Allochromatium vinosum DSM 180: one gene and its partner. The protein of the gene in region 2 interacts with the protein of the main gene of each other region in a pairwise test. Links are inferred from orthologs where the notes say so. Each region holds a gene or a part of one and is shown on either strand. Other genes may lie near its edges.

Region 1 (7,072 bases), 310 kb from region 2 along the record:
CTGGATGTCGCGGGCCTTCATATCGTCGAGTGTGTCGAGAACCAGTTGTTTGAGTTGATCGAGCTGCATGGAACCCTCTGTATTCGGGAAGTGGGATGTCTTGGTTACGGCCTAGACGTTCGGATGAGGCGGTTGGGGCGAGCGTGCCGGATCGGTCGGCACATAGAGTCGTTCACGCTCGATGTAGTCGAGCACGGCGTCAGGGAGCAGATAACGCGGACGGCGTCCCTGGGCGATGAGTTCGCGGATGCGTGTCGATGAGATGTCGAGCTGGGTCAGGGTCTGGAACAGGATGCGGCCGCCCGCTCGGGCCGCCAGACAGCGCGGCTCCTCGCAGACCCGTTCCAGATAGAGTTGTCGCAGGGCGGGACTGGCGACCGGATCGTGCCCGGGCCGACGCATGACCACCAGATGCGCCAGCTCCAGGATCTCCAACGGGCGATACCACTGGAGAAAACCCGCATAGGCATCGGCGCCGATCAGCAGACAGAGCGGGCGTTCGGGACCGAACTCGTCACGGAGCGAGCGCAGGGTGTGCAGTGTATAGGAAGGACCGTCCCGATGCAGCTCGCGTCGATCGAGCACAAACTCCGGCGCGTCGGCGAGTGCGGCCTCCAGCATCGCCAGCCGCTGCGCCGTGCTCGCCAGCGGCTGCGGACGATGGACGGCGATCCGCAGCGGGATGAAGCGAACCTGATCGAGCGCGAGTCCCTGGAGACAGTCCAGGGCCGCGCGCAGATGGCCGAAATGGATGGGGTCGAAGGTGCCGCCGAGCAGACCGATCATGCGCGCACCCGGATCGCTGACGGCATCGACGCCCCAGTCGAACCGGGGCGCTCGGTGCTCCGTCGATCCGCCATCAGTTGTGCGACTTCACCAATAGCTTGAAGATCTTGAAGTTGATGATCCAGAAACGAATGAACTGCCATGGAATGGATTGGCGCATATAGCGCGTGAAACCGGTCGGGACCGGCGGGTAATAGGCCTGCTGATAGGGTTCTTTGTTCTTGGCGGGCATCGTCGTCATTCCTCGCTCGATTCGGGATGCACGCGCCGGAGTCCGGGATCGTACCGACTTCAGGCCCCGGCGCACTGGGAGAGAGACTCAGTCGGGCAGCACCGACCAGCCCGGGCGCAGCTTGGCCTGGTAGATGAAGACATGATGCAGAAGGTATTTCATCCAGTGTCCGGCCAGGCCGATCTCACCGAAGGTCAGATCCATGTCGCGTCCGTACTCGGGATAGGTCTCGTAGTCCGGCACCACCGGGAATACGGTCATGGTCGCCGCCGTGCCCTTGAAGAGATCCATGCCGGTCGAGGCCACGCAAGCCGCGCCCATCTCGCCCATCGAGGCGGTGTGCGACAACGTGGTCGCGCCATTGAGCAGATCGCGGATGTTCTCGGCCACAGCCTTCCCAATGGTCGCCGAGGGCATGCCGGTGCGCGGCGGTGTCGGGCTGATCTGCAGACCGCTCGGACTCTTCATCACCTTGCTGATCGGATGCGGCGGGGCGAAGGCGATGCCGATGGCGAAGATGTTCTTGTACTTCGGGGTCTGATAGGTCTTCGGCCAGTCGGCCTTGCTCCATTCCTCGAAGGGCTTGGGATTGTAGTCGGCGTCGACCTTCATGAAGCCGTTGGGCGCGAAGAGTTGCTCGGTGATGTCGCTCCCGGATTTGTCATAGGCTTTGAGTCCCACGCCCGAGAAGGGCGGGATGAGCATGGAGAAATCGAACTCCAGCTCGTGGACACTGCCGTCGAGCTGCTCGTAATGGATCTTGCCCGGCTCGACCTTGGTGACAGCCGCGCGGGTGATCCACTCCAGGCCGCGCTCGACCATCAGCGACTCGGCGAAGACCTTGCCGTTGGTCAGATAGCCGCCTCGGGTGATGTGCACGCCTCCCATGCCGAAGTCGCCGAGTTCGTACTCGTTGCTGATCCAGACCACGCGCGCCAGATGGCGCACGCCGGCCCCACGCAGGACGTGATCGACGTTGTAGATGTACTCGAAGGCCGCGCCCTGGCAGGTGCACATGCCATGCCCGGTGCCGATGACGAAGGTCTTGCGCGCGCCGGCCTTCATCTCCTGGACGCACTTCTGGAGCTGCTCGTTGGCCTCCAGCGCATGGGACGGGGTGCAGACCGACATGGTGTAGCCCGTCTCCGGCCCCAGACCCGGCGTGGCGTCGAAGTTGAGCTTGGGGCCGGTGGCATTGACCAGATAGTCGTATTCGATCTCGTCGCTCTGACCGGCCCGAGTCGGGTCCGTGTACTCGATGGTGACGAAGGGGCTCTCGTGTCCGGCGCCGCCATCGGGATGGATCGAGACGGCGCGTGCCTGCCGGAAACCGACGTTGATCTTCTTGTAGACGGGTGCCAGCTCGAAGGTGACTTGGCGCTCGGTCATTTCACCTACGCCCACCCAGATGTTGGATGGAATCCAGTTCCATTTGGAATTGGGCGAGACCACGGTGATCTGATGCTGCTTGCCCACCCACTTGCCCAGATAACGGGCGGTCGTATGGCCGGAGATACCGGCTCCGAGTATCAGGATGCGTGCCATGGCAAGGTTCCTCCTAAGGCTGTTATTGTCGGTTCAGGTCATTGACCGGCGTTCGAGTAGGCTCGACCACATCGAGTTCCCGGCGAGCGTCGCTGAAAGTCGCATTCTTAACCGCCCGATCGGGCCTTGTCGAGCTTCGAAACGGCTCAGCCGCGCACCTCGCCGTCACCCAGCACCACGAACTTCACCGAGGTCAGCCCTTCCAGACCGACCGGCCCGCGTGCATGGAACTTGTCGGTACTGATGCCGATCTCAGCGCCCAGGCCGTATTCGAAGCCGTCGGCAAAGCGCGTCGAGGCATTGACCATGACCGAACTCGAATCGACCTCGCGCAAGAAGCGACGCGCGCGCGAATAATCCTCGGTGACGATGGCGTCGGTGTGGGCCGAGCCGTGGCGGGTGATGTGGTCCATGGCCGCGTCCAGCCCATCGACCACACGGATCGACAGGACGGGCGCCAGATACTCGGTGTCCCAATCCTCGTCGGTCGCCGGGACGGCGTCGACGATGAGTTCGCGCGTACGCGGACAGCCGCGCAGCTCCACGCCCTTTTCGCGATAGGCCGCCGCGAGCCGGGGCAGGATGGCCTCCGCCACGGGCGCGTCGACCAGCAGCGTCTCCATCGTATTGCAGGTGCCGTAGCGCTGGGTCTTGGCGTTCATCGCAATGGCGAACGCTTTGTCGAGATCGGCGTGCTCATCGATGTAGACATGACAGATGCCGTCGAGGTGCTTGATGACCGGCACCCGTGCCTCGCGGCTGATGCGCTCGATCAGCCCCTTGCCGCCGCGCGGGATGATGACGTCGATCGACTCGGGCATGGCGATCATGGCGCCTACGGCCGCGCGGTCGGTGGTGGCCACGACCTGGACGCCGTCCTCGGGCAGTCCGGCGCTCGCCAGACCGGCCTGAATGCAGCGCGCGATCGCCTGGTTGGACGCGAAGGCTTCCGATCCGCCGCGCAGCACCGTGGCATTGCCCGACTTGAGGCAGAGCGCGGCGGCGTCGGCGGTGACATTGGGCCGCGATTCGTAGATGATGCCGACCACGCCGAGCGGCACGCGCATGCGCCCGACCTGGATGCCGCTCGGGCGATAGTCGAGGTCCGTGATGGCACCGACCGGATCGGGCAGGGCCGCGACCTGACGCACGCCCTCGATCATCGCATCGATGCGCCCCGGCGTCAGTTCGAGCCGGTCGAGCAGGGCCGCGTCCAGCCCCTTGGCCGCACCGGCCTCCAGATCGCGCCGGTTGGCCGCAGCGATCGCCGCGCGCTCGGCGTCGAGCCGCTCGGCGATCGCCAGCAGCGCGGAATTCTTGGCGGCCGTACTCGCACGTGCCAGCCGGCGCGAGGCTGCGCGCGCGCGCTGGCCGAGGTCGGTCATGTAAGCCTGGATGTCCTGAATCTCTGGATCGGTCATGGATCGGAACCCGTCTCGATTGCGCATTGAAACCATGGGATGAAGTCGGGGGCATGATGCCATGATTCCCACGGACTTGACACAGACGCACGGAGCCAAGAACCCGGCGCCTGTATTAAAATAGCCTATCAGTCGCCACGACGGTCTCGTCGAGACGCCGGTTGCTCGCTACGGCGGCGGATTGGCCGCACTCTATTCGACATGGATCAGTTCGAGTACGTCAACGACACCCATGGTCATGGCGTCCGCGATCCAGTGGCTCAAGATACAGTGACGCGAATCGGACATGGTCTGCCGGCTCTCGGGCGATGAGTTCATGATGGTGTTGACCCGGCGCGATCCTGCGTCGCTTGTTGCGCAGGTAATTTTGGTCTGCGATGGCTGCTGTCGAACCTTGCGCCTCTTCGACGTGGAGGGCGACATGCCGCTTATCACCTTCTTCTCCATGGGCATGGCGCTCCATCCGCACAATGGCGCTCGGATGCTGAGATCCTGATACGCTTGGCTCTGGAGCGCCATGGATTCGTGCTGCATTATCAGCCTGATTCGGCCTGTTTCTCTATGCTGAGCCGTTGCCGGTGATCGAGCTGGAGTCAATGCTCGCTGGTAATATGGATGCCGACTCTAAGTCGAAGGTGATTGAGCTGATGCCATGAAGAGGTCTGCTTGGATTCAAGTGATCGACCATGTTGTCGACCTTATTCCGCTGTTGCAAGATCTGCATTTGCTCGCTTTTTTATTTTGCGCAATCAGTCATCGAATATTCCGCAGAGAAATTTAAAAATGAAAGATGGTATCGAGATCGGGATTAACTCTAAAGAATATTGGGATAAACGCTTCGTGGAGAATTGGGAAGATTTTAATGGTCCTCGTCAGTCTAGATTTTTTGCTCAAACCGCTATTTCCAACCTGCCTTCATGGCTGATTGATGCCATGCGTCGTGAGTCACTGACTTTCGTCGATTGGGGGTGTGCTCAAGGCGATGGGTTGGATGTTTGGGCAAGCTATATAAACCCATCGCTATTGTGTGGTGTTGATTTTTCCATGACTGCCATACAAAAAGCAAAAATACGCTATCCACTGCTCAAATTTTTTAATTCCAACTGGCTGGACCGGAATGAAAAAAACGAAATTTATGACGTAGTTTATTCGTCGAATACTCTCGAGCATTTTTTTAACCCATGCGAGATCTTGAGAAATCTCAGTGCCCGGGCCAACAAAGCCATTGTACTGGTGCTGCCTTATCGAGAAATAGATCGTATTGATGAGCATTTTTACACGTTTTTGCCAAACAATATACCCATTCACTTGGAAAATGGGTTTTGTCTTGTTTGGTCTAGAGTGATTGAGTGCTCTAAACTTCCGAATACTCAATGGGTTGGTCATCAAATTTTTCTTGTTTATATAGATCCGGCATGGGCAGCTTCACTCAAACTGACTTTAAATGATTGCGAAATTGAGCGAGAAGACAAAAAATTTTTATTGAATGATTTTAGGCAATCCATCGCTGAGCGAGAAACCGAGGTGGCTCGCCTCAATCAGACTGCTGCCGAGCGAGAGGCTCAGATAGCTCACCTCAATCAGGCTGTCGCTGAGCGAGAGGCCGAGGTGGCTCGCCTCAATCAGACTGCTGCCGAGCGAGAGACTCAGATAGCTCACCTCAATCAGGCTGTCGCCGAACGAGAGGCCGAGATAGACAGTCTCAATCGATCTGTCATTGAATGTGATTCGGAGGTGAAAGAATTTTTGTCTTCTACTTCTTGGCGTCTCACTCGGCCACTTCGGTTCATGAAAAAATTCTACGGCTCGGTATTTTCTTCAGAGCAGCGATACGCATTTTTGAAATCTATTTATTGGCGCCTGCCTGAAAGAATTCGGAATAAATTGAATCGGCATCGCTATTCTTATGTGTCAAGAAGACTTCGCAGGGAATTGAGTTCCAGTCAAAAAAGCATAATAAACGCCGCTGCACAAACTGATAGGGCTGCATGGGTCGATGCTGCAAACGAAAGCAAAAAAATCGTGATCATCCCGTGCGCATTCGAATTTGAGGAGTTGGTCAATCAGCGGCCCATTAATGCTGCAAAATATTACTCAAAAAATGGTTACCTCGTTCTTTTTGTTGCCTGGCAATGGTCGCCAAATGAATTGCTATCAAAGGGGTGCGGCGAGGTTTTTCATAATATAATTCAAGTTCCGCTGTTTGAATTCGTGGCGAATTCCAATGAATTGTCTGCGAATTTTGAATCTGCGCACTTTTTGATCACTATGCCAGAGCAAAAGCTCGTAAGGCTTGTTGATTTTCTGCGAAAAAGAGGGTTTGTTATTATTTATGATATTATGGACGAGTGGGAGGCTTTTCATCGAGTTGGTCAGGCACCTTGGTTTGAAGAGTCGACGGAAAGATCGCTTGTGCTTCAAGCCGATTTTGTTTGTGCCGTATCCCCGCCATTGCGAGAAAAATTTTCAGATATTCGTTCTGATATTACCGTAATTGGCAATGGTTATAGCGCCGAAACTTTGGGTGTTGAAGCAAGGAATATAGCTGGATCTCAAAACAATGAAAAAAAGATAGTTGGCTATTTCGGTCATTTGACTGACGCTTGGTTTGACTGGCCTACACTCTTCTTTCTGGCGAAAGAGCGCGCAGATATTGTTTTTGAGGTTGTCGGATATGGAGAACCCGATTGGGTAAGGAAAAAAGCGGCTGCCGCGCCCAACGTATCTTTGTTGGGAAAAATGCTGCCGAGCGATCTGCACAAAAAGGTTTCTTCCTGGTCTGCTGGTATGATTCCATTTGTTGAGGGGGAATTGTCCGAAGCAGTGGATCCAATAAAGATTTATGAGTATCTATACTTTGGCCTGCCGGTGATAGTGACGGGCATTCGCCATCTTGATAGATTTCCTATGACATATTTCTCTGAAAAAGAAACTATTGCCCATTCACTTGATCTTGCGCTCAATGAGAGTCGTTCGCCGAGTGACTTGGAGTCGTTTCTTGCGCAAACGACATGGCAAGCTCGTTTCGATACGTTGATGGCGAAAGTGACGAGCCGGCAAGGAATATGGTCTCTTTATCAATCTTTTT
Region 2 (7,015 bases):
CGTCGCGCGCATAGACGCGCAGGATCGCCTCGATCCAGGTCAGCAGATGCGGCCAGTGAACGAAGGGCGTCAGCTCCTGGGCCAATCGCGGTCCGCGTCCCAGTCCGCCGCCGACCAGCACCCGGAAGCCCAGCTCACCGCGCGCATCGCGCACCAGTTCCAGCCCCAGATCCTGCGCCGCCAGGGTGACGCGATCGGTGCGCGCCCCGTGGATGCCGATCTTGAACTTGCGCGGCAGTTGGCCCATGAGTGGATGTGTCAGACGCCATTGGTCGAGGATCGCGTGCCAGGGGCGCGGGTCTTCCAGCTCGTCGGCGGCCAGCCCGGCGAGCGGATCGACGACGATGCCGCGAATGCCGTTGCCCGAGGTCAGAAAGCTCGACAGTCCGACCTCGGCCAGCTCGGCGAGGATCTGCGGCACGGCGCCGATCGCCGGGCCGGTGAACTGGATGGTCTGGCGTGTGGTGAGATGCACCTCGCCCAACGCATACTCGCGGGCGATACGCGCCAGCCGACGCAACGGCTCGCTGGAGAGCCGACCCTGGGGCACGGCCACGCGCAGCATGGTGGTCTCGCGCAGTCGGTAGAGTCCGTGCAGCAGGCGCAGTGGGCGGAACGCTTCCTCGCTCAGATCGCCGTTCAGATAGGCCTGGGTCTGATCGCGGAAGCGGGTGATGTGCTCCAGGAGGCGGAGCGGCTCATCGGCGTCGTTCAGGTGCATGGGATACTCGCGATTCGTCTCGGGGATGAGGAATGCGGGCCATGCTAGCGAGCGCCGTTAGGACGCAGAAGGAATTTCGAGTTAGATTGATATGACTTTGGGTTATTTGGAGTTCGAGCGCGATGAATCTGCAACAACTGCGCTATGTCCAGGAGGTCGCGCGTCAGGGACTCAATGTCTCGGCGGCGGCCGAGGCGCTCTTCACCTCCCAGCCGGGCGTTTCCAAGCAGATCCGCCAGCTTGAGGACGAACTCGGGATCGAGATCTTCCGCCGCCAGGGCAAGCGTCTGGTGGCCGTCACCGAGCCGGGGCGCCATGTCCTGGCCATCGCCGCGCGGCTGCTCGGCGAGCTGGACAACCTGCGCCAGATCGGCGCCGAGTTCGGTCAGGAGACGGCGGGCTGTCTGACCATCGCCACCACTCACACCCAGGCGCGCTATGTGCTGCCGCCGGCGATCCGTGACTTCATAGCGCGCTACCCGGATGTCCGGCTGTCGTTGCGTCAGGGCAATCCGACCCAGGTGTGCGATCTGGTGATCGCCGGCGAGGCCGATCTGGTCATCGCCACCGAGGCCGTGGCCGAGGCGCCCGAACTCCTGAGCCTGCCTTGCTATGCCTGGAACCGCTGTGTCATCGCTCCGCTGGGTCATCCGATCCTGGAGAGCGACCCGCTGTCGCTGGAAGCCATCGCCCGCTGGCCGATCGTGACCTATGACGGCGCCTTCACCGGACGCGGGCTGATGAATCGCGCCTTCCATACGCATGGACTGGAGCCGCGCATCGTGCTGACGGCGCTCGATGCCGATGTCATCAAGACTTATGTGCGCATGGGGCTGGGGATCGGACTCATCGCTCAAATGGCCCACGATCCCCAGACCGATGCGGGGCTGGGTGTGGTCGACGCGAGCCATCTGTTCGACGCCAGCGTCACCCACTTGGGAATCCGCCGCAAATCCTGGCTGCGGGGCTATGTCTATGCCTTCATCGAGGGCTTCGCCCCCCACCTGACGCGCCGGGTGATCGAGCGCGCCCTGAGCGAAGGGGGCAGCGACTATGAGATCTGAGCCGATCGCTCCGGCGCCTCGATTCTGTCGATCCCCGGCGCGGCCAGGAATCGTCCGGGGCTCCAGGGATCAGCGTGCCGAGGGACTGTAGATCTGATCGAACACCCCGCCATCGGCGAAGTGCTTCTGCTGCGCGGCCTGCCAGCCGCCGAGATCATCGATCCGCACCAGATCGACCTCGACGAACTGGCCCTTGTGCTGGGCCGCTACCTCGGGGTCGGTCGGGCGATAGAAATGCTTGGCGGCCAGCTCCTGCCCCTCCTTGGTGTAGAGAAATTCCAGATAGGCGGTCGCGACCGCGCGCGTCCCCTTCTTGTCCACCGTGCGATCGACGACCGTGACCGGCGGTTCGGCCAGGATCGACAGCGAGGGCACCACGATCTCGAACTGGTCGGCGCCGAATTCCTTGAGGGCCAGGAAGGCTTCGTTCTCCCAGGACAGAAACACATCGCCGATGCCGCGCTGGGCGAAGGTCGTGGTCGAGCCGCGCGCGCCGGAATCCAGCACCGGGACGTTCTTGTAGAGCCGGGTGATGTAGTCCTTCACCTTGGCTTCGTCGCCGCCGTATTGCTTCTCCGCCCAGGCCCAGCCGGCCAGATAGTTCCAGCGCGCCCCGCCCGAGGTCTTGGGGTTGGGCGTGATGACGGAGACGCCGTCCTGGACCAGATCGCCCCAGTCTTTGATGCCTTTCGGATTGCCCTTGCGCACCAGGAACACGATGGTCGAGGTGTAGGGCGCGCTGTTGAGCGGCAGGCGCGACGGCCAGTCCTTGGCCAGAAGGCCGGTCTCGGCGATGGCGTCGATGTCATAGGCCAGGGCCAGCGTCACGACATCGGCCTCCAGGCCGTCGATCACCGCGCGCGCCTGCTTGCCGGCGCCGCCGTGCGACTGCTGGATCTGGAGCTTCTCGCCGGTCTTGTCCGCCCAATGCCGGATGAAGATCGGGTTGAGTTCCTGATAGAACTCGCGGGTCGGATCATAGGAGACGTTGAGCAGGGTGGTGGCGGCTTGGGTTGGGGCAAGGCTGGAGAGACCCAGCACAGCGCCGGCGAGCAGTGATTTCAGTGGAAGAGGCGACTTCATCATGGATTCCTCGGGGTTGGTGGGCATGGATCGATAGTGGCGGCTATTTGAAAGCCGGCGTCGTCCCACACCAACCAACAAAAATTGCAAAACTTATCTGCGCGCGGCTGGCCGCCGACATGGCGAGATATAGTCATATCGAATAACGAAATAACCTTTCGTTCGTTTTGGTTATTTCGGAGTTGCACTACTCTCCTGGGCCTCATCGTCCGCCACCGAGGCCATCACCATGACACACCGGATGCCGCTACCGTTCGGCGCCGCGCCAGTCTTCACTCCGATCCGCCAGACGCGGGTGCTGCCGGGCTTCCCGCTGGCGCTCGGCTACACCCTGGTCTATCTGTCGCTGATGGTGCTGATTCCGCTGTCGGCGGTCTTCATCAAGAGCGCGAGCCTGTCGTGGCCGGAGTTCTGGGCCGTGGTCTCGGAGCCGCGCGTGGCGGCGACGTACCGACTCTCCTTCGGCGCCGCGCTGCTGGCGGCGGCGATCAACGCCGTCTTCGGACTCATGCTGGCCTGGGCCCTGGTGCGGTACGAGTTTCCGGGCAAGAAGCTGATCGACGCCCTGGTCGATCTGCCCTTCGCCCTGCCGACGGCGGTGGCCGGTATCGCGCTCACGGCGCTCTATGCCGGCAACGGCTGGATCGGCGCGTGGCTGGAGCCGCTCGGGATCAAGGTCGCCTTCACCTCGCTCGGGGTGCTGGTGGCGCTGGTCTTCATCGGCGTGCCCTTCGTGGTGCGCACCGTGCAGCCGATCCTCGAAGACCTGGAGACCGAGCTGGAGGAGGCCGCCGCGAGTCTCGGCGCGAACCGCCGTCAGACCTTCACCCGCGTCCTGCTGCCGGTACTGCTGCCGGCGCTCCTGACCGGATTCGCGCTGGCCTTTGCCCGCGCCGTGGGTGAATACGGCTCGGTCATCTTCATCGCCGGCAACATCCCGATGGTCTCGGAGATCACGCCGCTGATCATCATCACCAAGCTCGAACAGTACGACTATGTCGGCGCGACCGCCGTGGCGGTGGTGATGCTGGTCTTTTCGTTCATCATGCTGCTCGCCATCAATCTGTTGCAGGCGTGGAGCGCCAAGCGCACCGGGAGGAATCGCTGATGGCCGTCGCCGGAGTCCTGCATGGGCGTATCGATGCCTGCCGCTATGAAGCCAATGCCGCGACCTGTGAGTCACCCTGGGTCCGGCGTCTGATCCTCGGTACGGCCCTGAGCTTCTTCGCGCTCTTTCTGCTGATGCCGCTGATCGCGGTCTTCGCCGAGGCGCTGCGCAAAGGCTGGTTCACCTATGTCACCGCGCTCTCCGACCCGGACGCGCTGGCGGCGGTACGCCTGACACTGCTGATCGCGGCGATTGCGGTGCCGCTCAACCTGGTGTTCGGCGTGGCGGCGGCCTGGTCGATCGCCAAGTTCGAGTTTCGCGGCAAACGCTTTCTGACCACGCTCATCGACCTGCCGTTCTCGGTCTCGCCGGTGATTGCGGGTCTGATCTTCGTGTTGCTGTTCGGCGCGCACGGCTGGTTCGGCGCCTGGCTGTTTGAGCACGATATCCAGATCGTCTTTGCCGTGCCCGGACTGGTGCTGGCGACGGTGTTCGTCACCTTTCCCTTCGTCGCCCGCGAGCTGATCCCGCTGATGGAGGCGCAGGGCCGCGAGGAGGAGGAGGCCGCCGTGGTGCTGGGCGCGAACGGGTTCCAGGTCTTCTGGCGCGTCACTCTGCCCAACATCAAGTGGGGTCTGCTCTATGGCGTCATTCTCTGCAACGCGCGGGCGATGGGCGAGTTCGGCGCGGTGAGCGTGGTCTCCGGCCACATCCGTGGCCAGACCAACACCCTGCCGCTGCACGTCGAGATCCTCTACAACGAATATCAGTTTGCCGCCGCCTTCGCCGTGGCCTCGCTGCTGGCGCTGTTGGCGCTCGTCACGCTGGGGCTCAAGTCGCTCGTCGAATGGAAGGCCCGTCAACACGCCCCGGTGGACGCCTGACCCGAACACCGCCATCAGCATTCAGGATTTCAGCATGAGCATCCAGGTCGAACACATCCACAAGACCTTCGGTTCCTTCGTCGCGCTCGACGATGTCTCGCTCGACTTCCCGACCGGCGCCCTGACCGCGCTGCTCGGCCCCTCGGGCTGCGGCAAGACCACGCTGCTGCGGGTCATCGCCGGACTGGAACGCGCCGACGGCGGGCGGGTCGTCCTCGCCGGCGAGGATGCCTCCGACACCCATGTGCGTCAGCGCCGGGTCGGTTTCGTCTTCCAGCACTATGCGCTGTTCCGGCACATGACGGTGTTCGAGAACGTCGCCTTCGGACTGCGGGTCAAGCCCCGACGCGAACGTCCGAAAGAGGCCGAGATCCGTGCGCGGGTGAGGCGTCTGCTCGAACTGGTCCAGCTCGCGCCGCTCGCCGACCGCTTCCCGAGTCAGTTGTCCGGCGGCCAGCGTCAGCGCATCGCGCTTGCGCGCGCCCTGGCGGTTGAACCCAAGGTTCTGCTGCTCGACGAGCCTTTCGGCGCGCTCGACGCTCAGGTGCGCAAGGAACTGCGCCGCTGGCTGCGCCGGCTGCACGACGAGCTGCATATCACCTCGGTCTTCGTCACGCATGACCAGGAAGAGGCGCTGGAAGTGGCCGACCGGGTGGTGCTGATGAATCGCGGTCGGGTCGAGCAGCAGGGCACGCCGATCGAGGTCTACGAACAGCCGGCCACGCCCTTCGTCTATGGCTTCCTCGGAGCCGTCAATACCTTCCACGGCCGCATCGAGGGCGGGAGGCTGCGCGTGGGCGAGGCGACACTTGTACATGAGGCGGCGGCACTGGCACCGGGTGCCGAGGCCATCGCCTTCGCCCGTCCACACGAACTGGAGATCCTCACCGACCCGGACAGTGCCGAGGGCATCGCCGCTACGGTGTCGCGTCTGCTGAACTTCGGCGCCAATGCCACGGTCGAGCTCGACAGTCCGGCGTCGACCGCGGACAGCGGCAGACCGGTGCACTACGAGGTCGTGCTGCCGCGCGATCAGGTGCAGGCGCTCGGACTGGTCGCTGGACAGCGCGTGCGGCTGGTGCCTTCGCGCCTCCGCGTCTTCGAGCACCGAGCGGCCTGAGATGAACCTCCAGCAATTGCGCATCGTGCGCGAGACCGCGCGCCGTCAGTTCAATCTGACCGAAGTGGCCAACGCGCTCTTCACCGCCCAGTCGGGCGTCTCCAAGCATATCAAGGATCTGGAGGACGAACTGGGCGTGGAGCTGTTCGCGCGCCGCGGCAAGCGTCTGCTGGGACTGACCGCGCCCGGACGGGAACTGCTGCCGATTGTCGAGCGTATCCTGCTCGATCTCCAGAACATCAAGCGGCTGGGCGAGCAGTTCGCGCAACAGGACACCGGACATCTGGCCATCGCCACCACCCACACCCAGGCCCGTTATGCCCTGCCGCCGGTGGTGACACGCTTCAAGTCACACTTTCCCAGGGTGCATCTGGAACTGCATCAGTGCGGTCCGGGCGAGATCGTCGAGCGTCTGCGCTCGGGCGAGGCCGACATCGGCATCGCCACCGAGGCGCTGGCCGACGAACCGGATCTGGTGAGCTTTCCCTTCTATGAATGGCGCCATGCGCTGATTGTCCCGGAGGGGCATCCGCTGACGGTGGCCGGTCCGCTGACGCTGGAGACGATCGCCGAGTATCCGCTCATCACCTACCATCCCGGCTACACCGGGCGGGCGCGCATCGACGCTGCCTTCGCGCGCGCCGGACTGGTGCCGGAGATCGTCATGTCGGCGCTCGACGCCGATGTCATCAAAGCCTATGTCGAACTGGGGCTTGGGGTCGGACTCATCGCGGCGATGGCCTGGCACCCCGCCCGCGACGCCGGACTGCGGCTGATCGAACTGCCTGACCTCTTTGAGACCAACACCGCCCGGCTGGGCCTGAGACGCGGGCGCTATCTGCGCGACTATGCCCTGAGCTTCATCCGTGCGTGCGCGCCGGAACTGACGGCGGACCGGATCAGGGAGGCGGTCTTTCCCAAGACGGCGGTCTGACACGGCAGGCTCCAGGGTCTCGATGCTCGGCGAGCAGACGCCGATCGATCGGTTCACCAGCCTGCCTTGAATATCCTTGGACCGGAAACGGCCCGATACGG

What was found.
Region 1: the proteins of ALVIN_RS12190 (region 2) and ALVIN_RS10685 interact in binary tests that used the Escherichia coli proteins (3 or more experiments, as listed by UniProt). The link is inferred for Allochromatium vinosum DSM 180 from one-to-one orthologs.

What each region holds. Positions count from the first base shown.
Region 1 is NC_013851.1:2,451,540-2,458,611, reverse strand. What follows is about bases 1,848-4,673. They hold ALVIN_RS10685 (glutamate-5-semialdehyde dehydrogenase), read right to left. Parts: upstream 3,985-4,673; coding sequence 2,710-3,984; downstream 1,848-2,709. Other genes in these bases: ALVIN_RS18305 (nucleotidyl cyclase domain-containing protein), read left to right, coding at 4,271-4,480; ALVIN_RS10690 (NAD(P)/FAD-dependent oxidoreductase), read right to left, coding at 1,848-2,563. Also shown: rsfS (ribosome silencing factor), read right to left, coding at 1-69; nadD (nicotinate-nucleotide adenylyltransferase), read right to left, coding at 112-786; ALVIN_RS17820 (hypothetical protein), read right to left, coding at 860-1,027; more of ALVIN_RS10690, read right to left, coding at 1,106-1,847; ALVIN_RS17145 (methyltransferase domain-containing protein), read left to right, coding at 4,768-7,072. UniProt on the Escherichia coli protein: Catalyzes the NADPH-dependent reduction of L-glutamate 5-phosphate into L-glutamate 5-semialdehyde and phosphate. The product spontaneously undergoes cyclization to form 1-pyrroline-5-carboxylate.
Region 2 is NC_013851.1:2,765,308-2,772,322, reverse strand. The notes cover bases 4,169-6,937. They hold ALVIN_RS12190 (sulfate/molybdate ABC transporter ATP-binding protein), read left to right. Parts: upstream 4,169-4,894; coding sequence 4,895-5,980; downstream 5,981-6,937. Other genes in these bases: ALVIN_RS12185 (CysB family HTH-type transcriptional regulator), read left to right, coding at 5,982-6,914; cysW (sulfate ABC transporter permease subunit CysW), read left to right, coding at 4,169-4,860. Also shown: ALVIN_RS12215 (nitrite/sulfite reductase), read right to left, coding at 1-721; ALVIN_RS12210 (CysB family HTH-type transcriptional regulator), read left to right, coding at 844-1,785; ALVIN_RS12205 (sulfate ABC transporter substrate-binding protein), read right to left, coding at 1,855-2,871; sulfate ABC transporter permease subunit CysT, read left to right, coding at 3,098-3,976; more of cysW, read left to right, coding at 3,976-4,168. UniProt on the Escherichia coli protein: Part of the ABC transporter complex CysAWTP involved in sulfate/thiosulfate import. Responsible for energy coupling to the transport system.